2 regions of the Dickeya fangzhongdai genome follow, and region 1 is predicted to be linked to the other one. Evidence: predicted binding sites of a transcription regulator. Region 1 holds the regulator's gene; the other holds the start of a gene.
The links. The regulator LexA, encoded in region 1, represses DNA repair genes until DNA is damaged. The targets are predictions, from matches to a motif close to TNCTGTATGTACATACAGNA.
Positions count from the first base shown of each region.

Region 1 (7,804 bases):
TGTTACTGGCGTTCGGCCTGGTGCTGACCATGAATCCGTTGACCATCTGGTTATCGGTCGCCGCGCTGGCGCTGGCCTGGGTATACCCATTTATGAAGCGCGTCAGCCATCTGCCGCAACTGGTGCTGGGCGCGGCGTTTGGCTGGTCGATCCCGATGGCTTACGCCGCTGTCAGCGAATCATTGCCTGCCACCTGCTGGCTGATGTTTTTTGCCTATATCTGCTGGACCGTCGCTTACGACACCGAATACGCCATGGTGGATCGCGACGATGACCTCAAGATCGGGATAAAATCCACCGCCATTCTGTTTGGCAGTCACGACACCCTGATTATCGGCGTACTGCAACTGATGACGCTGGTGGCGATGCTGGCGCTGGGGCGGATGATGGGGCTGAGTCAGGTTTTTTACTGGTCGGTGCTGGCGGCCGCCGCCTTGTTCGCTTATCAGCAGAAACTGATTGCCGGGCGTGAGCGCGATGACTGTTTTCGGGCGTTCAAAAACAATAACTACGTGGGGATGGTGCTGTTTTTCGGCATCCTGTTCGGTCTGTAACCGTTTTCCTGGTAATAAATGCAGCCCTGCGGAGTCGATCCGCAGGGCTGATTATCACTCGGTTTCTTCTTTTTCGACGATACTGGCGGCAGGTTCGCTATCGTCGCTTTCCTGCGCCAGACTGGCGCTTTCAATCGTCAGCTTCACTTCCGGAGTCAGCAGCTCGCCCAGAATGGCGTAAATCGCCTGGACGTGTTCCAGCACTGCATCGCCGCTGTCACTGACATACCCTTCGTTACGCAACGTGTTGACCAGCGTTGAGAACACCGCCTTGTCGAAAAACTCCGGTGCGTTGATACCGTGCAACACCGAAAGACGCTGCGCCATGCTGCGGCTCTCTTTCTCCAGCGCGCCGCGGCTGATGGTCGGGTTGGCGTTCAGCAACGCCAGGGTAATAGCGTAACGCTGCAGCGTTTCGCGGACACCGGCGGCCAGCAATTGCAGCGCGCGGATACGCGCCGGGTTCAGTTCCAGCCCGCCGTCCTTATTCAGAATCAACTGCTGACGTGCCAGCTCGGACACCAGCGAATCCAGTACAGCGGACAGTTCGGACTTCTTGTAATGCAGGAACAATTCGGCCTGCAGCAGCGGATAAATCAGCGTTATCTGGCGCAGCAGTTCTTCGGTGGTGATCCGGCGATAATGCATTACGATGCTGGCAACCAGTGATGGCAACACCAGCATATGGTGAATGTTATTGCGATAGTACGTCATCAGCACCGCCTGCTCGCGCGGCAGGATAATAATGTCGCCGACGTTGTCCTTTTCCACCTCGAACTTGTCCATACCGAGCGCGTGTTCCAGCAACTCGGCGGCGGTTTTGTTCGGCACGGTGATATCGCTGCTGTAAGGAACGTTACGCAACAACTGCAGATAACACTCCAACTGCTCTTCCATCTGCTCGCGCGTCAGCGCCCGCTGGCGGGAAGCCAACAGCGCGGTGCAGCACAGGTTCATGGCGTTGGCCGCCGCCGCGTTGTTGATGCGCACCATGATGTCGTCGGCGATATCCTGTACGGTCGGCGTCAGCCAGGCCGGACGTTGCGGATCGATAGGATCGATGGCGTCGCGCCACTGCGGCACGCGGTTGTTGAGGTAGGTGGTCAGCGACAGCGGCTCGCCGATGTTAACGTACCCCTGGCCGAGATTACGCAGCTTGCGCAGCCCGCGCACCATCTGCAGGAAGCCTTCTTTTTCCTTGGTGGCGCCGCGCAGCTCTTTGGCGTAGGTGCCCACTTCCATCACGTGTTCGTAGCCGATGTAAATCGGCACCAGCGTGATCGGGCGGGTGCCGCCGCGCAGCATCGCCTGAATGGTCATCGCCAGCGTGCCGGTCTTCGGCTCCAGCAAACGGCCGGTGCGAGAACGGCCGCCTTCGACGAAGTACTCCACCGAATAACCGCGGGTAAACAACTCGCCCAGATACTCGCGGAACAGGGTCGAATAGAGCTTGTTGCCTTTGAAGGTCCGGCGGATGAAAAAGGCGCCGAGACGGCGGAAGATCGGACCGGCCGGCCAGAAGTTAAGGTTGATGCCGGCGGCGATGTGCGGCGGCACCAGCCCCTGATGGTAGAGCACGTAAGAGAGCAGCAGATAGTCCATGTGGCTGCGGTGGCAGGGAACATAGACGATTTCATGCCCGTCCTGCGCCAACTGGCGTACCCGCTCGGCATTGTGCACGTTGATGCCCTGGTACAGACGGTTCCAGGTCCAGCCCAGCACACGGTCGGATAGCCTGACGGCTTCATAGGAGAAGTCGGCGGCAATCTCTTCGAGCAGCGTGATGGCGTTCTGCTGTGCCTTGTCGTGGGAAATCTTCTTGACCCGCGCCTCATCATCAATCGCTTTGGCGATGGCGCGGGAAGACAACAGCTTGTTGAACAACTCCTGACGAACCGGTAAACGCGGGCCGACGGCCGCCAGTCGCAGACGGGAGAAGTGCATACGCGCCACGCGCGCCAGTTTGTGGGCGATGGTCTTGTCGGTGCCGTGCTCGGTCGCCATGTAACGCAGCGAAACGGGAACGGAGAAACGCACAAAGCTGTCGCGACCCAGCCACAGAACGGCGAAGAATTTCTCTATGCCGTTCAGCAACCGCAGATGCGGCGTGTCCTGATTCTGGCCTTCGCGGCCTGGGGAACGGCCGAACATGACCGACACCGGCACCATCTGTATGTCGAGTTCCGGATTGTTGCGATGCAGATCCAGATAGTCGTGAAACAACTTTATCGACTGCTGTTTGGGCACGTAGTAACGGAACAGACGCGGGCCGTCGTTGACAAATACGTGGCTCGGCAAGGTTTTTCCGTCGATCTGCAACGGCTGCAACGGATCGGGCAGATTGAGCTCCAGACATTTGGTGCGCAGAGTCAGCAGATCCGCCTTGGAATTGTAGGGCAGCACATAGAAGATCGGCCGCGCCGGATCCAGACGTTGTTCGTTAACGGGATCCTGTGGGATAACCTTACTCTTTACCAAGAGTTTTAGTGGGAAATTCAGTAGTTTATAGTAGATTCTACGCCAACCTGACATAACAACCAGAAGCCTCTTGTTAGCAATGCGGGCCAAGGATACCAGAAACCCGGCAGGATATCTGTGGTGATGAGACCATGACGACGCGTTAAAATTGCGGCCAATGACAAATTAAAGGTGGAGTAAGCATGAACAAAACAACCGGAATAACCCGCATCATCAAGGCGGCGGGTTATTCGCTACAAGGGTTGAAACAGGCATGGCGGCACGAAGCGGCATTTCGCCAGGAGTCATTACTCACGCTTGCTGCGATTATTATTGCCTGCTGGCTGCCGGTTTCAATGGTGGAACGGCTGTTGTTGATCGGTTCCGTGGTGCTGATCGTGCTGTTTGAGCTGGTCAATAGCGCTATTGAAGCGGTGGTGGATCGGGTCGGCATGGATTACCACGAATTGTCCGGCCGGGCGAAGGACATCGGTTCGGCGGCGGTATTTGTCGCCTGTTTGCTGGCGACCGGAGTATGGGGGGCGATACTGTGGAATCGTTTTGCGTGACGCTTTGCATAATCGCAGAAAAATCCGCGCAATAGCGATATCGCGGTTCCCATCGGCACTTTCCCTGTATATACTCACAGCGAAACTGTATAAACAACCAGGGGGCGGAATGAAAGCGCTAACTACCAGACAACAGCAGGTTTATGATCTGATTCGCGATCATATTTCACAAACCGGTATGCCGCCCACCCGGGCCGAAATCGCCAGTCAGCTTGGCTTCCGTTCGCCGAATGCGGCTGAGGAACATCTCAAGGCGCTGGCGCGTAAAGGCGTTATTGAGATCGTCACCGGCGCTTCCCGCGGTATTCGCCTGCTGATGGAAGAAGAAGATCAGGGATTGCCGTTGATCGGTCGCGTCGCCGCCGGTGAACCGTTGCTGGCGCAACAGCACATCGAATGCCACTATCAGGTCGACCCGGCGATGTTCAAGCCCAGCGCCGATTTCCTGCTGCGGGTCAGCGGGATGTCGATGAAAGATATCGGTATTCTGGACGGCGACCTGCTGGCGGTGCATAAAACGCAGGATGTGCGTAACGGCCAGGTGGTGGTCGCGCGCATTGAAGATGAAGTGACGGTCAAGCGACTGAAAAAGCAGGGCAATGTTGTGCAACTGCTGGCGGAAAACAAAGAGTTCGCTCCAATCGTGGTCGATCTGCGTGAGCAGAATTTCTCGATTGAAGGATTGGCGGTTGGCGTAATCCGCAACAGCGACTGGAGCTAACGCCCCTGCTTTAGTCCGCCTTTGAAGGATGGATGCTGCCGCCCATGCAGGTGTTCAGCTTGTCTGGATGAACGCCTGTACTGCCCGGTACTTTGACCGGGCTGAACGTGATGTATGAATTCAGGGACGCGTGGTGTATTCAGGAAGAATCACTTTATTCAGAACGAATAACTGTCTTTAGAACGAATAGCTGTTTTCAGAAAGAATAGCTGCCTTCAGAACAAATAGCTGCCTTCAGAACGAATAATGTATTCATTAAGAATCATGTATTTAGAAAGAGTAGTGTGAAGCAATGCTTCACACTTAGCGTTTCTTCACCATGATGCTGTGATCATGATTACAGCTGTCCCGATGTTCGCAGGACTCCACCTTCTGGCATTCGCCACACAAGCCGTGGGCTTCCACCACACTGTGACGCAGAGCGAAGCCAGCCTGTTTCGCCAACTGGTGCAGCGTTTCCTCAACGCCTTCCGTCTGACGTTCCGTCACCTGCCCGCAGCGGTCGCATATAAACAATGCCGAAGTATGGCTATGTTCTTCGAAATGATGGCACAGCACATAGCTGTTGGTGGACTCCACCTTGTGGATAAAACCTTGTTCCAGCAGGAAATCCAGCGCGCGATAAACGGTGGGAGGCTTGGCCTGAGGCTCGGAAACGCGAAGCAAATCCAGCAGATCATACGCGCTGATCGCACCGGGTTGCTGGGCCATCAAGCGCAACACTTCCTGACGCTGTGGCGTCAGACGCACATTGCGTTGCTGGCAAAGCTGTTCAGCCTGGGCAACAAGTTTGTCCGGATTGGTTGAATCCATTGCAGTAACCCTGAAGCGAGTGTGAAATCATGGCGGCATCTTACCATGACTGAATAAAAACGCCGAGATGGCTGCCGCAAGGTTGCGCTAGGCCATCTCTCGTCACACTGCATAACTGGCGATTCATTTTCTTCATAGCGGAATCCCTGCCGTGTACCGGCCTGATTCGCGGCGCCGGCACCGCCCTGAAACCTGGTGGTCAGGGCGGAAGGCAACATGCGTGGCGGGACTTTGTACGAGCACGGGTCAGGCTTAGACCACCAGATCGATCAGCAATGCTCGTGTGGCGGTTTCCGCCCGGATGATAAGGCTGTTTTCCTGCTGAACAAACGCGCCGTCGCCGCAGCGCAATACGTTGGGAATCGCAGCGCTATTGCCGTTGATGCTGATCGTGCCGTGAATCGATTGCAGATAGGCGCGGTTGCCGTTTAGCGTCAGGTTGTGCTGCTCGCCGGCCGCCAGATTCAGATGGTGGATCCACACCTGCTGACGCAAATGAAAGGCGCTGGCCGACTCATCCGGCGATGCCAGCAACTGGTAAGGTTGGTCTTTTAGCGCTAACCGCTGCAAACACCGGTTTTCCCGCGTTGGGCAGGCGTCCAGCCACAGTTGCAGCCGGGTCAGCGGCGTGTCGTCGCCGATATTGTGTTCGCTGTAACTAACGTTGGGCTGGGCGGCCAGCAGCAAGGCTTCGCCCGCTTTGGCGCGGGTATGATTACCGTTGCTGTCGCGGTATTCCGCCTCGCCCTGCAACAGGATGTTCAGAATGTCGACGCGCGGATAGGTTCGTGGCTGAAAAGAGGCACCCGGGGCCAGCACTTCCTGATTGAGCACCCGCAGCGAGGCGAAACCCAGTAGATCAGGATCAAAGTAATGACCGAAAGAAAAGGTGTAACGTGCCTGCAACCAGCCATAGTTAGCCTGGCCGCATTGTTCTGCTGCTCTGCTAATGATCATGGTATTCGACCCTGAGAATTATTGATAAAGCGATAGTAATTGTCTGGACGATGGATTGTTAGCCAGTTAATCTGGTCGGTACGTTCAAAAATCCTGAATGAGTGAAGAAATGGCAAAAGAACGGGCATTAACACTAGAAGCTTTAAGGGTCATGGACGCCATCGATCGCCGGGGAAGTTTTGCTGCCGCTGCAGATGAACTGGGGCGAGTCCCGTCCGCTCTGAGTTATACCATGCAGAAACTGGAGGATGAACTGGATGTGGTGCTGTTCGACCGCTCAGGCCATCGCACCAAATTCACTAATGTCGGACGGATGCTGCTGGAGCGGGGACGAATTCTGCTGGAAGCCGCCGACAAACTAACCACGGATGCCGAAGCGCTGGCGCGAGGATGGGAAACCCACCTGACCATCGTGGTGGAAGCGCTGGTGCCGACCGAGCACTTTTTTCCGCTGTTGGACAAGCTATCGCTAAAGGCCAATACCCAGGTGTCATTATTGACCGAAGTGCTGGCCGGGGCGTGGGAACGGCTGGAGCAGGGGCGAGCGGATATCGTTGTCGCGCCGGACATGCACTTTCGTTCGTCTTCAGAGATCAACACCCGCAAACTCTATTTGATGAAAAACGTGTATGTGGCCAGCCCGGACCACCCGATTCACGATGAGCCCGAACCGTTATCGGAAGTGACTCGTGTCAAATACCGGGGTATTGCTATCGCTGATACCGCTCGCGAGCGTCCGGTGTTGACGGTGCAACTGCTGGATAAACAGCCGCGCCTGACCGTGAGTTCGATGGATGACAAGCGCCGGGCGTTGCTGGCCGGGTTGGGGGTGGCGACCATGCCGTATGAGCGGGTGGCGCAGGATATCGCCGAAGGCCGTCTGCGAGTGGTAAGTCCGGAAGATTCCATGGAAGCTCAAATTATCATGGCATGGCGGCGCGACAGTATGGGCGAAGCCAAGGCGTGGTTTTTACGGGAAATTCCGCGCATATTCAACGCGTTTTGATGGCGGCATGAAGGCAAAATACAACGCCGCCGGTTGGCTAAAATCAACCGGCGGCGTTGTTGTGTCTGGAGCGTGTCGGTAAATCGTACGCGCTGTTCACCAGAGATTACGGGTAGCGTTTATCACGGCCGTGCGGCGTATTCAGGTCCATCTCCGGCCCTACGGAGATGATGCCGTGAGGGTTGATGGTGCCGTGACTGCGATAGTAGTGGTGGCGGATATGCGCTATGTCCACGGTGTCGGCTACGCCGGGCAACTGATAGATCTCACGCAGATAACCATACAGGTTCGGGTAATCGCTTATCCGGCGTTTGTCGCATTTGAAATGGGTGTGATAGACCGGATCAAAACGGATCAACGTCGTCCACAAACGAATGTCTGCTTCAGTGAGACGATCGCCGGCCAGATAACGTTGCCGGGCGAGGATGGTTTCCAGTTTGTCCAGGGCGGTAAATACCAGCCCGACGGATTCGTCGTAAGCGGTTTGCGTTGTGGCAAAGCCGGCTTTGTACACGCCGTTGTTAACCTGGTGGTAAATCCACTCGTTCAGCTCGTCGATTTGCCCTCGCAGCGCCAGCGGATAGTAATCACCGGGTATGGCGCCGCAACCGTCGAACGCGCTGTTGAGCATACGGATGATATCCGCGGATTCATTGCTGACGATGGTGTGCTGCTGAGTGTCCCACAGCACGGGAACGGTGACTCGCCCGCTGTAGTCGGCTTTGGC
Region 1 covers NZ_CP025003.1:685,927-693,730, forward strand. The annotation lists gene ubiA (4-hydroxybenzoate octaprenyltransferase) at 1-554, shown strand, start outside; gene plsB (glycerol-3-phosphate 1-O-acyltransferase PlsB) at 609-3,086, opposite strand; gene CVE23_RS03285 (diacylglycerol kinase) at 3,215-3,580, shown strand; gene lexA (transcriptional repressor LexA) at 3,690-4,301, shown strand; gene zur (zinc uptake transcriptional repressor Zur) at 4,605-5,114, opposite strand; gene CVE23_RS03300 (pirin family protein) at 5,367-6,071, opposite strand; gene CVE23_RS03305 (LysR family transcriptional regulator) at 6,181-7,077, shown strand; gene CVE23_RS03310 (glutathione S-transferase family protein) at 7,184-7,804, opposite strand, start outside.

Region 2 (7,804 bases), 470 kb from region 1:
CGGAACACCTGGGTGAAAAAGACTTGCACGCCGCGCTCGGCCAGCAGCGGCATATTGATGCCGTGCCGCTTGAGCGCCTCGATATCCGACACCGGAATACCGTAAATACGCTCCATTACCAGCACTCGTTCGTTGCAGTAATCAGAGTAGATTTCCGGCACATACAGCATCGGGCTATTTTCAAAATTGCGCCGCAACTGGATGGCGTTGGCGGCTTCACGCAGCAGATTCAGTTCATCCAGCAACGTTTTTTCATACTCGCGCACCACTTCGCGCGGCCGCAGACGACGCCCGTCCGGCAGCAGAATCGGCAGCCAGCCAGCCAGACGATTCATCAACCGCATATCCGCCTTGATGACCGGCAGAATATCCGGACGAATGACTTTGATGACGATGTCTTTGCCGGTGGTTTTCAGCCTGGCGGTGTGCACCTGAGCAATCGACGCCGAGGCCAGCGGTTTGGCGTCAAAATCATCGAACCAGGTTTCCAGTTTTCCGCCCATCGACATCTCGATCTGCCGACGGGCCAGCTCGCCGTCAAACGGCTCCACCTGATCCTGCAGCATCGCCAGTTGGTCGGCGATAGCGGGGGGAAACAAGTCACGGCGGGTCGACATCATCTGGCCGAACTTGATCCATACCGGACCCAGCTCTTGCAGCGCCAGACGCAAACGCTCGCCCAATGGTTTGTCCTTGTGGCGATTCGGCAACCAGAACCAAAGGCAACGCCAAAGACGCAACGGCGTCGTCAGAGGAATACGCGGAATCAGCTCATCCAGACCATAACTCAGCAGCACCCCGATAATCCGGTACAGCCGCAGCAATTCTCCCGGCGTCATGGCGATCCCTCCAGTTTTGCCAGCCGGCGGGACAGGGTTTCCGCCGACTGCGCCAGAGCGTCCACTTCATCGGCAAACCACAGCCCTTCCAGTTTGCCCGGCGCCAGACGCCACTCTTCGGTCACCGTTTCCGACAACGCCTGCTGCTGGCGGCACGCCGAGCGCATTAGCGCCCCGGCCACGTTGCCGACCGCCTGACTCAGCCCTTGCGCCACCACATCGCCCAGCCAGGGCGACAGCCACTCCGCCGGGTCAAACTCCGCCAGATCCAGCAAGGTGACAAACTGCTGCGCAACCTGAATGTCGCCTTCCAGCACCAGCTCGCCACTACGCATCAACGCGGACAATTGCTGCCGGTCGCGCAGTTTCACCAGCGCCGACAGGCGGGTCTGCAACAGGCAATCCGGCTGCGCCGACCACTGACTCATGACATCGAGACGGTACTCGGAGAAAACCAATACCAGCGGCGTATCCAGCTCCGCCACTTCAACTCGCAACGTTTTTCCGTGCAAACGCTGACGGGCGGCTTTCATGCTCCGGTCGCGGAACAACAGCTGGTTGAGCGCTGTTTCCAGTGCCGCCGTCAACACAGGCATTATCAACATGGGAGTATCCAACTCAGAATTTAAATCCGCGATGCAACGCCACGATACCGCTGGTCAGATTGAAGTAATCCACACTGTCAAAACCGGCATCGACCATCATCCCTTTCAGAGTTTCCTGATCCGGGTGCATACGGATAGACTCCGCCAGATAGCGGTAGCTGCCGGCGTCGCTGGCTATCATTTCGCCAATGCGGGGCAGCACATGGAAAGAGTAAGCATCGTATACCTTGCTTAACGCTTTCACGGTTGGCTTCGAAAACTCCAGTACCAGCAGGCGACCACCAGGCTTCAACACCCGATACATGGAACGCAGCGCCTTCTCTTTTTCGGTTACGTTACGCAACCCGAACGAAATAGTGATGCAGTCGAAAAAGTTATCCGGAAACGGCAGGGCTTCGGCATTGGCCTGAACATAGCTGACATTGCCCACCACACCGTGGTTGCGCAGTTTCTCGCGTCCTACTTTCAACATCGACGCGTTGATATCCGCCAGCACCACTTCGCCTTCATCCCCCACCAGACGGGAGAATTTAGCGGTCAGGTCGCCGGTGCCGCCAGCCAGATCCAGCACGAGCTGGCCGCGGCGCACACCGCTGCATTCGATGGTAAACCGTTTCCAGATGCGGTGAATGCCAAACGACATCAGATCGTTCATCAGGTCATATTTGGCCGCCACAGAATGAAAAACACCCGCGACCATGGCTTCCTTATCGTCTTTAGCCACCGTGCGAAAACCAAAATGTGTCGTTTTTTCCGAATCGTCTACCATGTTATCCGCCTGCTTTTTCAACTTCAGGATCGTGTTACCTATTAATGGGTAGAGAGTGTAACAGACCCCGCCCAAAAGCGACCGCCCTTCTTTTCACCCTATACATCGAACCTGATCAACATCATACCGCCGTGCCGTTGTGCACATCATCCGTACCGCATTCAGCCGCATCGTCATCCAGATCCTGCGACAGCGCGGGCAACTCATCATACGCCAACGGTTCGTCTTGCATTACAGGCACGTTGACCGGCCGCTTAATCTCCACCCCCAGCGCACGAAACCCTTCGGCCTGACCGATCAGGTTGCCACGCCCGGACACCAGCTTTTTCATCGCCTGACGGTAACTGGCCTGCGCTTTGTCCAGCCCCTGCCCCAGCGCGGCCATATCGTCAACGAACAAACGCAGTTTGTCATACAGCCGGGACGCCCGTTCGGCGATCAGTTGCGCATTGCGGCTTTGCTGCTCGTAACGCCAGAGATTGTTAATTGTCCGTAACGCTACCAGCAAAGTCGTGGGGCTGACCAGCATAATATTGTGACGCAGTGCCTCGGTAATCAGATCAGGCTGGCGGTCGATCGCCACCAGAAACGCCGGCTCGACCGGGATGAACATCAGTACATAGTCGAGCGAACGCAACCCCGGCAGTTGCTGGTAGTCTTTACTGCCCAGCAGCCGGATATGATTGCGGATGGACAGCAGATGCTCGTTTAGCGCCGCCGCCCGCTCGACCTCGTTGTCGCTGTTGAAATAACGCTCATAGGCCACCAACGACATTTTGGCGTCGATGACTACATCCTTGCCGTGCGGCAGCCGGACTATCACATCCGGTTGCAGGCGACTGTTGTTGCCGGTTTGTACGCTGACCTGGGTGTCATACTCATGCCCTTCGCGCAGCCCGGAGCTTTCCAGCACCCGACTTAACACCACCTCTCCCCAGTTGCCCTGGGTTTTGTTGTCCCCTTTCAACGCATTGGTGAGGTTGATGGCTTCCTGCGCCATACGGGCGTTAAGCTGTTGCAGGTTACGGATCTCATGGGCCAGCGTGTGTCGCTCCTTCGATTCGGCGCCAAAGCTCTCCTGCACCTGACGGCGAAAACCGTCCAGTTGTTCGCGTAGCGGCGTCAGCAGCTTTTCCATGCTCTGCTGATTTTGCTGGTCCACTTTGTGCCCGCTCTGTTCAAAGATGCGATTGGCAAGGTTTTCAAACTGGGTGGACAACCGCTGTTCGCTGTTCATCAGCAACCGCTGCTTTTCTTCCGCCGCCAGCCGGGTTTCTTCAAGGCGGATCGTCACTTCGCGCAGTTCCGCTTCCTGTGCGCCGTTGGCTTCGCGCAGCGCACGCAGCTCCTGATTAAGCTGAACGCACTCTTCCCGCAGCTCCGCCAGTTGCCGCAACTTTTCCTCGCCAGCCGCCAGTTGGCCGTGCAGCATACGCAGTTCCTGCGTCTGCTGATCCAGCCGCTGCTGGTCCTGCCGTCGCATCTGCTGGCTTTCAATCAGCTGTTGGCGCGCCTGTTCCAGCGCCTGCTGTTGCAACTGTAATTCGGTGTCATGCCGCGCCTGACGCTGTTGCTGCCACAGGCTGGCAGCCAGCCAACCCAGCAGCAGGCCGACCACGCCGCCGCCGACGCCATAAAACAAGGAGATCTCCACACCGCCTCCGGGTTATGAGTACCACTGCCCGCCAAGGTAAAATGAGGCTGTATATATGTCCAGAGGTGACGTGAGAAATCGGCCGAAAAAGCCGCTGTCAAACGAGAAAATGCGAGCCGACTTCAGAAAGCGGGCGGCAGAAAAAACAAAACCGGCCCTTGAGCCGGTTTTGGAATTTATCGCAAGGATTACGCCAGACGCTGTTTTGCGTCGGCGATGGCGCGCGCGACCTGTTGCGGCGACACCCCGCCCTGCGCGGCGCGTTTTTCCAGACAGGACTGCAACGACAGCACCGGATACACATCGTCTTCGATCACGGCGCTGAACTGTTTGAGATCCGCCAGCGACAACGCTTCCAACGCTTTGCCCTGACGAATGGCCTCCACCACCGCTTCACCGACGATGTGGTGCGCTTCACGGAACGGCACGCCTTTGGCGACCAGATAGTCGGCCAGTTCGGTGGCGTTGGCGTAGCCCTGCTGCGCCGCTTCCTGACAACGCGGACGTTTCACCTGAATGCCTTCCAGCACCAGCGCCGCCATCATCAGGCAATCGTGCCAGGTGTCCAGCGCGTCGAACAGCCCTTCCTTGTCTTCCTGCATATCTTTGTTGTACGCCAGCGGCAGGCCTTTCAGCGTCACCAGCATGCCGGCCAGCGCGCCCTGCACCCGTCCGCATTTACCGCGGATCAGCTCCAGCGCGTCCGGGTTCTTTTTCTGCGGCATCAGCGAGGAGCCGGAGGTCACGCGGTCGGACAGTTCGACAAACGCCGCTTCGCCGCTGTTGAAGAAGATCAAGTCTTCAGCGAAGCGCGACAGGTGCACCATGCCGATGGAGGCGTCAGACAACAGTTCCAGCACGTGATCGCGATCGGATACCGTATCCAGACTGTTGCGTGTCGCCGAGGCAAAACCCAGCCAGCCGGCCAGTTGCTCGCGGTCGATAGGATAGGCGGTGCCTGCCAGCGCGCCGCAACCCAGCGGGCTGACGTCCAGGCGCTTGAGCGTGTCTTCCAGACGACTCTCGTCACGCGCGAGCATTTCATGATAAGCCAGACACCAGTGGGCGAACGTTACCGGCTGCGCGCGCTGCAAATGGGTATACCCCGGCATCACCGCATCCTGATTAGCCTCGGCGGTAGCGACCAGCGCGGCGCGCAGATGACGGATCGCCTGCGCCAGTTCGCTCACCTGCGCCTTGCACCACAGTTTCAGGTCGGTAGCGACCTGATCGTTACGGCTGCGCCCGGTGTGCAGTTTCTTGCCCAGATCGCCGACTTTCTCGATCAGTTTCTGCTCCACCCAACTGTGGATGTCTTCCGCGTCGCTTTGCAGGATAGCGTCGGGATCCGCCTGCACCTCTTTCAGCAGTGCGTTGAGCGCCAGCTCCAGTTGCTGCTGTTCCTGAGCGCTCAGTACGTTCACCGTCACCAGCGCCTTGGACCAGCCGATGGATCCGATGATGTCCTGCTCCGCCAGACGGTAATCAAACCGCAGTGAATCGTTGAACTGTTTAAAACGTTGATCTGCCGCCTGCGTGAACCGTCCGCCCCACAAAGCCATAACTACACTCCCGGTATCTCTGATAAAGGCGGGCCGACTCCTGTCCGCCCCGCCGTTGAACTGCTCGTATTTCTCCGGCGGTTGTCGCCGGGAGAAAACGTGATTGATGCTCGCGGCTTACGCCAGAATACGGGTGCCGATGGACACGCCGTTGAACAACGCCGGCAACTGCTCGGCGTGACGCCAGCTGGCGATATCCACCGGACGTCCCAGCGCGCGCGCCGCGTCCAGCGCCGCATTAACCTTGACGATCATGCCGTCGGTAATAATGCCCTGCGCGATCAGTTCTTCCGCTTTGCCGGCGGTCATTTCCGCGATGCGCTGACCTTTGCCGTCCAGAATGCCGCTGACATCGGACAGCAGGATCAGGTCGGCGCCCAGCGTCTGCGCCAGCGCGGTGGCGGCCTGATCGGCGTTGACGTTCATCAGTTCGCCGCCGGCAGTGATGCCGATGGAGCTAATGACCGGCAGATAACCGGCATTCAGCAGGGTGTTGAGCAACGCCGGAGAGCCGACTTCGGCTTTACCCACGTGCCCCAGTTCGTCGTTCAGTTGCGTGACCACCGTGCTGCCGCCATCCGCCAGACTCAGGCCAACGGCGTTGATGCCGTGACGAATCGACCAGGCCAGCAGGGTTTTGTTGGCGGAACCGGCCAGCGCGCCGGTAATGATGTCGATCTGATCGGCGGGCGTCACGCGCAGGCCGTTCTTCTTGACCACCGGCAGCGACAGTTTCTTCATCAGGTCGTCCACCAGACAACCGCCGCCATGCACGATCACCAGCGGGCGCTGATGCTGCTGACGGTAGGTCACCAGCGCGGTGAACAGGCGCTCCAGCGCCTCTTCGCTATCCAGTAATACGCCGCCTAATTTGATAATTAACGGATTCATCGGTCTTTGCGCCTCAGGGTGTCATCAGAGTAAGGATTGGGTTTCAGGGAAACCGAAGCGAATGTTCATGCACTGCACAGCCTGCGCCGCCGCGCCTTTGAGCAGGTTATCTTCGGTGGCGACCACGATCAGGTGCTCGTCCTGCACCGCGAAGCCGATGTCGCAGAACGGCAGACCGACCACCGATTTCAGCGCCGGTACGCCTTTCTCATACAACCGCACCAGCGGTTTGTCATGGTAGGCGTTGTGGTAAGCTTCCGCCACGTCCTGCGCGGTAACGCCCGGCTGCAGGCGGCAGGTGATGGTCGCCAGAATGCCGCGCGGGAAATTGCCCAGATGCGGGGTAAAAATCACCGGAATGCCGAGATGGGTGGCGATTTCCGGATGATGGCGATGATTGAAAATGCCATACGGCTGCAGGCTGACTTCACAAAAGCTGTTGGTCATGCTCGCTTTACGGCCAGCGCCGCTGACGCCGCTGGTGGCGTCGATCACCGGCCACTGGTTCGGGTTCAGCAAGCCGCCTTCCACCAGCGGTTTCAATGCCAGCTGGGACGCGGTCGGGTAGCAACCCGGCACCGCGATCAGCTGCGCCTGTTTGATGCTGTCCGCCTGCCATTCCGCCAGACCGTACACCGCCTGCGCCAGCCAGTCGGCGTGCTGATGCTCGAAACCGTAGTAACGGGTGTAGAATTCAGGATCCTGCACGCGAAACGCGCCGGAAAGATCGAACACGGTGCAGCCGGCTTTCAGGAACTGCGGCGCCAGATCGTGGCTCACCTTGTGGTCGGTGGCCAGAAACACCACGTCCACGCCTTTGGCGGCGTCGGCCACGTCGGTCAGCGGCTGCACCGGCAAGTCAATAATGCCTTTAAGCTGGGGATGCAGGTCGGAAATGCGTTTTCCCGCATCAACACTTTGCGCGGAAACCGCCAAAGCGGTTATGTTCATCTGCGGGTGACGGTTCAGGTACAGGGCCAGCTCAGCGCCGGTATAGCCACTTGCACCAACGATCAACGTATTCAGCATGAGTTCGGTATACCTTTATTGCCAGATAGGTGGAACAGGAAGCAGGCTCATCAGCGCGGCCACGCCGTTCACCCACAAAAGCCAGAAGAAACGATTATGCGACAATCTCGTATCGCCGCACAGCTTATGATTTCATTTCGCCTGGCATTATTGTATTTTTATTCACAATAAATGCATGAATATTGATACTATCCTAACCCAGAGGCTGTCAACAGTGAAGATGAATTTACCCCCTTTTATGGAGCTGTACCGGGCATTGATCGCCACCCCGTCCATCAGCGCCACCGAGCGCGCCCTGGATCAAAGCAATGAGACCTTAATCAACCTGTTGGCGGGATGGTTTAGCGATCTGGGTTTTCATGTCGACGTGCAGCCGGTACCCGGCACCTTTAATAAATTCAACCTGCTGGCCCGACTGGGAGAAGGCAGCGGCGGGCTGCTGCTGGCCGGCCATA
Region 2 covers NZ_CP025003.1:213,201-221,004, reverse strand. The annotation lists gene ubiB (ubiquinone biosynthesis regulatory protein kinase UbiB) at 1-839, opposite strand, end outside; gene ubiJ (ubiquinone biosynthesis protein UbiJ) at 836-1,444, opposite strand; gene ubiE (bifunctional demethylmenaquinone methyltransferase/2-methoxy-6-polyprenyl-1,4-benzoquinol methylase UbiE) at 1,458-2,213, opposite strand; gene rmuC (DNA recombination protein RmuC) at 2,335-3,867, opposite strand; gene argH (argininosuccinate lyase) at 4,056-5,429, opposite strand; gene argB (acetylglutamate kinase) at 5,547-6,320, opposite strand; gene argC (N-acetyl-gamma-glutamyl-phosphate reductase) at 6,345-7,349, opposite strand; gene argE (acetylornithine deacetylase) at 7,564-7,804, shown strand, end outside.
Region 2: a site for LexA is predicted at 3,913-3,932, ahead of rmuC (DNA recombination protein RmuC). Genes of this name have one in related genera too.